2 linked regions of the Alkalilimnicola ehrlichii MLHE-1 genome follow. The protein of the gene in region 2 interacts with the protein of the main gene of each other region in a pairwise test. Links are inferred from orthologs where the notes say so. Each region holds a gene or a part of one and is shown on either strand. Other genes may lie near its edges.

Evidence for each region. The genes of interacting proteins can lie anywhere in the genome.
Region 1: the proteins of zipA (region 2) and ftsZ interact in binary tests that used the Escherichia coli proteins (3 or more experiments, as listed by UniProt). The link is inferred for Alkalilimnicola ehrlichii MLHE-1 from one-to-one orthologs.

What each region holds. Positions count from the first base shown.
Region 1 is NC_008340.1:2,490,680-2,493,838, reverse strand. The notes cover bases 56-2,878. They hold ftsZ (cell division protein FtsZ), read left to right. Parts: upstream 56-808; coding sequence 809-1,948; downstream 1,949-2,878. Other genes in these bases: lpxC (UDP-3-O-acyl-N-acetylglucosamine deacetylase), read left to right, coding at 2,121-2,878; ftsA (cell division protein FtsA), read left to right, coding at 56-717. In the rest of the region: more of ftsA, read left to right, coding at 1-55; more of lpxC, read left to right, coding at 2,879-3,038; MLG_RS15780 (excinuclease ABC subunit UvrA), read right to left, coding at 3,138-3,159. UniProt on the Escherichia coli protein: Essential cell division protein that forms a contractile ring structure (Z ring) at the future cell division site. The regulation of the ring assembly controls the timing and the location of cell division.
Region 2 is NC_008340.1:752,386-755,605, reverse strand. Bases 1-2,962 are described here. They hold zipA (cell division protein ZipA), read right to left. Parts: upstream 2,050-2,962; coding sequence 952-2,049; downstream 1-951. Other genes in these bases: smc (chromosome segregation protein SMC), read right to left, coding at 2,198-2,962; ligA (NAD-dependent DNA ligase LigA), read right to left, coding at 1-946. Outside these bases: more of smc, read right to left, coding at 2,963-3,220. UniProt on the Escherichia coli protein: Essential cell division protein that stabilizes the FtsZ protofilaments by cross-linking them and that serves as a cytoplasmic membrane anchor for the Z ring.

The sequences.
Region 1 (3,159 bases), 1.7 Mb from region 2 along the record:
GTCCGCCGCTGCGGCCTGGAGGTGGACGACGTGGTCCTCCAGCAGCTCGCCTCGGCCCAGGCGGTGCTCACCGACGACGAGCGGGAGCTGGGGGTCTGCCTGGTGGATATCGGTGGCGGGACCACCGATATCGCCGTGTTCACCGGCGGCGCCATCCGCCATACGGCGGTGATCCCCATCGCCGGGCACCAGGTCACCAACGACATCGCGGTGGCTCTGCGCACCCCGACCCAGCACGCAGAGGAGATCAAGGTCAAGTACGCCTGCGCCCTGTCGCAGCTGGCCAATCCCGAGGAGAGCATCGAGGTGCCCTCGGTGGGTGACCGGCCGCCGCGCCGGCTCTCCCGCCAGTCGTTGGCGGCGGTGGTCGAGCCCCGTTATGAGGAGTTGCTCGGCCTGGTGCAGGCAGAACTGCGGCGCAGCGGTTTTGAGGACCTGATCCCGGCGGGCGTGGTGCTCACCGGGGGCAGTTCCAAGATGGAGGGCGTGGTGGACCTGGCCGAGGAGGTCTTCCACTTGCCGGTGCGGGCGGCCAGTCCGACCCAGGTCACCGGCCTCTCGGACGTGGTCCGCAACCCCATCTATTCCACCGGCGTCGGGCTGCTGGTCTACGGCGCCCGGCACGAGGGCAAGCCAGCGCTCACCGACTTCAGCGAGGAGGGCGGGCTACAGGCACTTTGGGCGCGTATGAAGAGTTGGTTCAAGGGCAATTTCTGAGCCAGGGCGAATCCGGGCGGGCGGGTCCGGGGAAGGAAAAGTTACTGCAATTTCTGTATTCGGACCGAAACGGTCCCAGGAGGATAGGGTCATGTTTGAACTGATGGATAACGTCAACCAGAACGCGGTTATCAAGGTCATCGGCGTAGGCGGCGGCGGTGGTAATGCCGTGCAGCATATGGTGGCCGCCGATATCGAGGGTGTGGATTTCATCTGCGCCAACACGGACGCCCAGGCGCTGCAGAACGTGGCTGCGCGCACCACCCTGCAGCTCGGTTCCGGCATCACCAAGGGCCTGGGCGCCGGGGCCAACCCCGGCGTCGGCCGTGAGGCGGCCGTCGAGGACCGCGAGCGCATCATGGAAGCGATTGAGGGCGCGGACATGGTCTTCATCACCGCCGGCATGGGCGGTGGCACCGGCACTGGCGGTGCCCCGGTGGTGGCCGAGATCGCCCGCGAGATGGGGATCCTCACAGTCGCCGTGGTGACCAAGCCCTTCCCCTTCGAGGGCAGCAAGCGGATGCGGATCGCCGAGGAGGGCATCAAGGAGTTGGGCCAGCATGTGGACTCCCTGATCACCATTCCCAACGAGAAGCTGATCAGTGTGCTGGGCAACAACCTGACGCTGCTGGATGCCTTCAAGGCGGCGAACGATGTGCTGCTGGGTGCGGTAAAAGGTATCGCCGAGTTGATCACCCGCCCGGGTCTGATTAACGTGGACTTCGCCGATGTGCGCACGGTGATGTCGGAGATGGGTATGGCGGTGATGGGTACCGGCTCCGCCTCCGGTGAGGGGCGCGCCCGTGAGGCCGCCGAGCGGGCCATCGCCTGCCCGCTACTGGAGGACGTGAACCTGGCCGGGGCCAACGGCATCCTGGTCAATGTCACCGCCGGGCTGGACCTGGGCATCGGCGAGTTCAACGACGTGGGCAATGCGGTGCGCGAGTTCGCCTCCGACGAGGCCACCGTGGTGGTGGGTACCGTCATCGATCCGGAACTCGAGAACGAACTGCATGTCACAGTCGTGGCCACCGGCCTGGGTGCATTCCAGGAGCAGCGCAAGCCCGACCTGAAACCGGTGCGCAAGGCCAGCGGGGATGTGGACTACAACCAGCTGGACCGGCCGACGGTGATCCGCAAGAAGGCGGCCAACGACCGGCCGGGTGTGGAAGACGAGGGCGATATGGAATACCTGGATATTCCCGCCTTCCTCCGGCGTCAGGCGGACTGACCGCTGGCGCCGGCGGTGCCGGCCGGAAAGGGTCGCGGCGCTATGTTGCACTGCACTATACACGGTGCGGTGGATTACAGTAGAATGACGTCGCTCGCCGCCGTCCCACGGGCCCGTTGTGCCCGAAGACGCCGGTGACTGGCAACAATAAACCCTGGAGTTGGCCGTCGACATGATCCGTCAGCGCACGTTAAAGAACAGTATCCGCGCCACTGGCGTGGGCTTGCACACCGGCGAGAAGGTGTACCTCACCCTCCGACCGGCGCCGGCCAACACCGGTATTATCTTCCGACGGGTGGATCTGGACCCGCCGGTGGATATCCCCGGCCATGCGCTGAACGTCGGGGATACCCGACTCTCCACCTGCCTCTCCCAGGGGGAGGCGCGGGTCTACACGGTGGAGCACCTGCTCTCCGCCATGGCCGGCCTGGGGATCGACAACGCCTTCGTCGAGGTGAGCGCCCCGGAGGTGCCGATCATGGACGGCAGTTCGGGGCCGTTCGTGTTCCTGATCCGTTCTGCGGGCATCGAGGAACAGAATGCGCTGAAGCGGTTCATCCGGATCCGCAAGCCGGTGCGGGTGGAGGAGGACGACAAGTGGGCCGCCTTCGAGCCGTTCAACGGGTTCAAGGTGGGCTACACGCTGCATTTCGACCACCCGGTGTTCACCGAGCAAAACGGCTTCGCGGAATTGGATTTCTCCAGCACCTCCTTCGTCAAGGAGGTGAGCCGTGCGCGCACGTTCGGCTTCATGCGCGACATCGAGATGCTGCGGGCCAACCGGCTGGCGCTGGGGGGCAGCCTGGACAACGCCATCCTGGTGGACGACTACCGCATCCTCAACGAAGACGGGCTGCGCTATCAGGATGAGTTCGTCAAGCACAAGATCCTGGATGCCATCGGCGATCTCTACCTGCTGGGCCACAGCCTGATCGGGGCCTTCAAGGGCCATAAGTCCGGGCACTCGCTGAACAACAAGCTGTTGCGGGCGCTGCTGGCGCAGGAGGACGCCTGGGAGGAGGTCACCTTCGATCAGGCCTCCGACTCGCCGATCGCCTACGATCGACCGGGGCTGGCGGTGGCCGGCTGATCGGTGGCGGTCAGCTTCCGACCGGACGAAGGGGCGCCCTCGGGCGCCCCTTCGTCGTTTTAGGGGCGCCGACCCGGGGGCCGGTCGCCGTGCGCCCGGTTACTTCCGCTTCAACACCTCC
Region 2 (3,220 bases):
GTTTCCAGGCGATGGCCCAGCGCGGGGCGCGGGCGGTGAAGCCCAGCTCCTCGCGGGCATCCAGGTCATCCACCTTGTAGACCACCCCATCGATCTCGAAGGAGAGTTCGTCGCGATCCGCCAGCAGTCGCTGGTAATACTCGCGGCAGCCGTCAAGGCCGCGCACCCGCTCCACCCGCTCATTGACCCGAAAGCCCCACCCGGCCAGCTTGTCCAGCACCTCATGGTGGCTGGCGGCCAGGCGCCCGGCGGCGGCGACCCCGAAGGTGAAGAAGGTGAGTCGGCGGCGGGCGGTGATCCGCGGATCCAACTGACGCAGGCTGCCCGCGGCGGCATTACGCGGATTGGCGAAGGGGCGCTCGCCGTCCGCCAGGCGCTGTTCGTTCAGGCGTTCGAAATCGGCGCGGCGGATCACCACCTCGCCGCGCACCTCCATCACCGGTGGCCAGCCCTCGCCGCGCAGACGCAGGGGCACACTGCGGATGGTGCGGACGTTCTCGGTGATCGCCTCCCCCACCCGGCCGTCGCCGCGGGTACCGGCCCGCACCAACCGGCCGTCCTCATAGCGGATGCTCACCGACAGCCCGTCCAGCTTGGGCTCGGCCACATAGACCACGGGGTCGAGGCCCAGGGCCTGGCGTACCCGGCGGTCGAACTCCGCCAGGTCCGCCTCCTCGAAGGCGTTGTCCAGCGAGAGCATAGGCTCGGCATGCGTCACCTCGCCGAACCCCTCGGCGGGGCGCCCGGCCACCCGCTGGGAGGGGGAGTCCGGGGTGATCAGCTCGGGGTGCTCCGCCTCCAGGGCCTGGAGCTCGGCCATCAGGGCGTCATACTCGGCATCCGCGATCACCGGCGCATCCAGCACGTAATAGCGGTGGTCGTGCTCGCGGATCTCCCGGCGCAGGGCCTCGATGCGGGCCTGCGGGTCGGTTCCCGTTTGCGCCATCCCGCTCACCCCTGCTGCTTGCGGGCCGCCAGGTGCAGCCGGCGACGATACTCGCGCAGCTCCTCGCGGATGTGCTCCATGGCCTGACGGGAGAGGTCACACCGCCGGCCGTCGAGCAGCCGACCGCCGAGCTCATCAGCCACCCGACGGGCCACCCCCAGCATGTCGTCGAAGGCCGCCATGCCGTCCACCGGGCCCGGCAGTTGCAGGAAGAAGGCCGCCCCCGGGGTCTCATCCTCGGCGGCCCGGTCCAGATCGAACCAGCCCGGCTTGATCATGTTGGCGACACTGAAGACCCGCGCCGGGCCCCGTTCCGTGCGCACGTGGCGGTGGAAGATGCCGTGCTCACCGTACTCCAGACCCGCCCGCTGCAGCGCATCCACCAGCGCGTCGGCGACGAAGACATGGCCCTCGGGCGCCGCCACGTGGATGGCGACGATCTTGTCCTCCAGGTCCGCTGCCTCGATATCGACCTGCGGGCCGGCGGGCAATTCGACGACGGGCTCGTCCCGGCCGGCGGTACCGGGGCCGTTGGTGCCGAGGGCGGCCAGGTCGGGGCGGTCGCGCACCGGCGGCTCGGCGGGACGGGCCGGTTCCCGCCGAGCGCCGGTCTTGCCCCCGGTCGGCGGGGTGGCGGCAGCACCGCCCCGGTCGCGGCGGGGTTCAGACGGTTGTTCAGGCGCCGGCTCCGCACTCGGCTGCGGCCGGGCGCTGCCGGGCCCCTGCCCCGTTGGCTCCAGGTCCGGTTCGCCCGACTCATCGAGCTCGTCATCCAGACCCAGCTTGGGCTCCGGCTCGTCGTCCGGCCAGTCCAGGTCCGCGTCCAGGCCCGTCGGTTCGCGGCGCCGGGGACGGCCGGGGAAATCCGCGTCGTCCCCGTCCGAAGGGGCGTCGGCACCCGGGTGCCGACGCGGCTTCTTGACGATGACCTCGAAGTCGTCGGGACCGCCCACGGCGCTGTCCATAGCGTCGAAGGCCGAGTCGTAATCCTCATGCCGCCCGGTGCCCCGGGCACGCTTCTTGTCCTGCCAGCGTCCCCAGGCGTAGATGCCGGCGATGAGCAGCAGGCCGAGAATGATCAGTAGCCAGCGGAATGGGTCCATGGATGCATCCGAGCAATTGGTGGGCTTGGGATTCAGCGCCTTGCAGAGCGTTATTCGCTCACCACTTTATACGCTGCACCGCCGACTTTGAACCGGCAGCGGGTCCGGGATTATGCCATTTTCCCGGGCCGGACGGGGCGACAGCGGCTCAGGCCTCGGCCAGTTCCACCGCCTCGGCCACGTCCACCGCCACCAGGCGCGAGACGCCCGGTTCGTGCATGGTCACCCCCACCAGGTGGGAGACCGCCTCCATGGTGGTCTTGTTGTGGGTGATGACAATGAACTGCACCTGCTCGGACATCTCCCGCACCATCTCGCAGAAGCGGCCGACATTGGCCTCGTCCAACGGTGCGTCCACCTCATCGAGCATGCAGAAGGGCGCGGGATTGAGATTGAAGATGGCGAAGACCAGGGCCACGGCGGTGAGCGCCTTCTCGCCACCGGAGAGCAGGTGGATATTGGTGACCCGTTTTCCGGGCGGCTGGGCCATGACCGCCACGCCGGTGGCCAACAGGTCGTCGTCGGTGAGTTCCAGGTAGGCCCGGCCGCCACCAAACAGGCGGGGAAACAGCCGCTGCACCCCCTGATTGACCTGCTCGAAGGTATCGCGGAAGCGGGCCCGGGTCTCCCGGTCGATGCGGCGGATGGCGTTCTCCAGGGTCTCCAGCGCCTCAAACAGGTCGTCGTACTGGGCATCCAGGTACTGCTGGCGCTCCTCCAGGGCGGCGCATTCATCAATGGCGGCCAGGTTGACTGTACCCAGCCGGGCGATGCGCCGACCCAGTTGCTCCAGGCGCTTCTCCCAGTCGGTCACCTCGGCCCCTTCGGGCAGGCGGGAGGCCACCACCTCCAAGTGCTCGCCCAATTGCTCCAGTTCCGCCGCCTCGCGGCGTTGCAGCACCCGGTACTCCTGGGCGGTGATGCGCAGCCCCTCCAGCTCCTCGCGCAGGGTCTCCGTCTCCTGCACGGCGGTCTGGCGCCGCTCGCCCCAGTCACGCAGCTTCTGCTCCAGGTTGGCCACGTGGTTGCGGGCCTCGGCCAGCCCCTGCTCCAGCTGGTGGCGGCGCTGCAAGAGCTCGTCCCGCTCCGCTTCCAGGTCCTCGCCGGGGTCGGCGAGCCCCTCCAGGCCCTCGGCCAGCTCCTCCCGCCGGTCCAGCAGACGCCGGTGCTG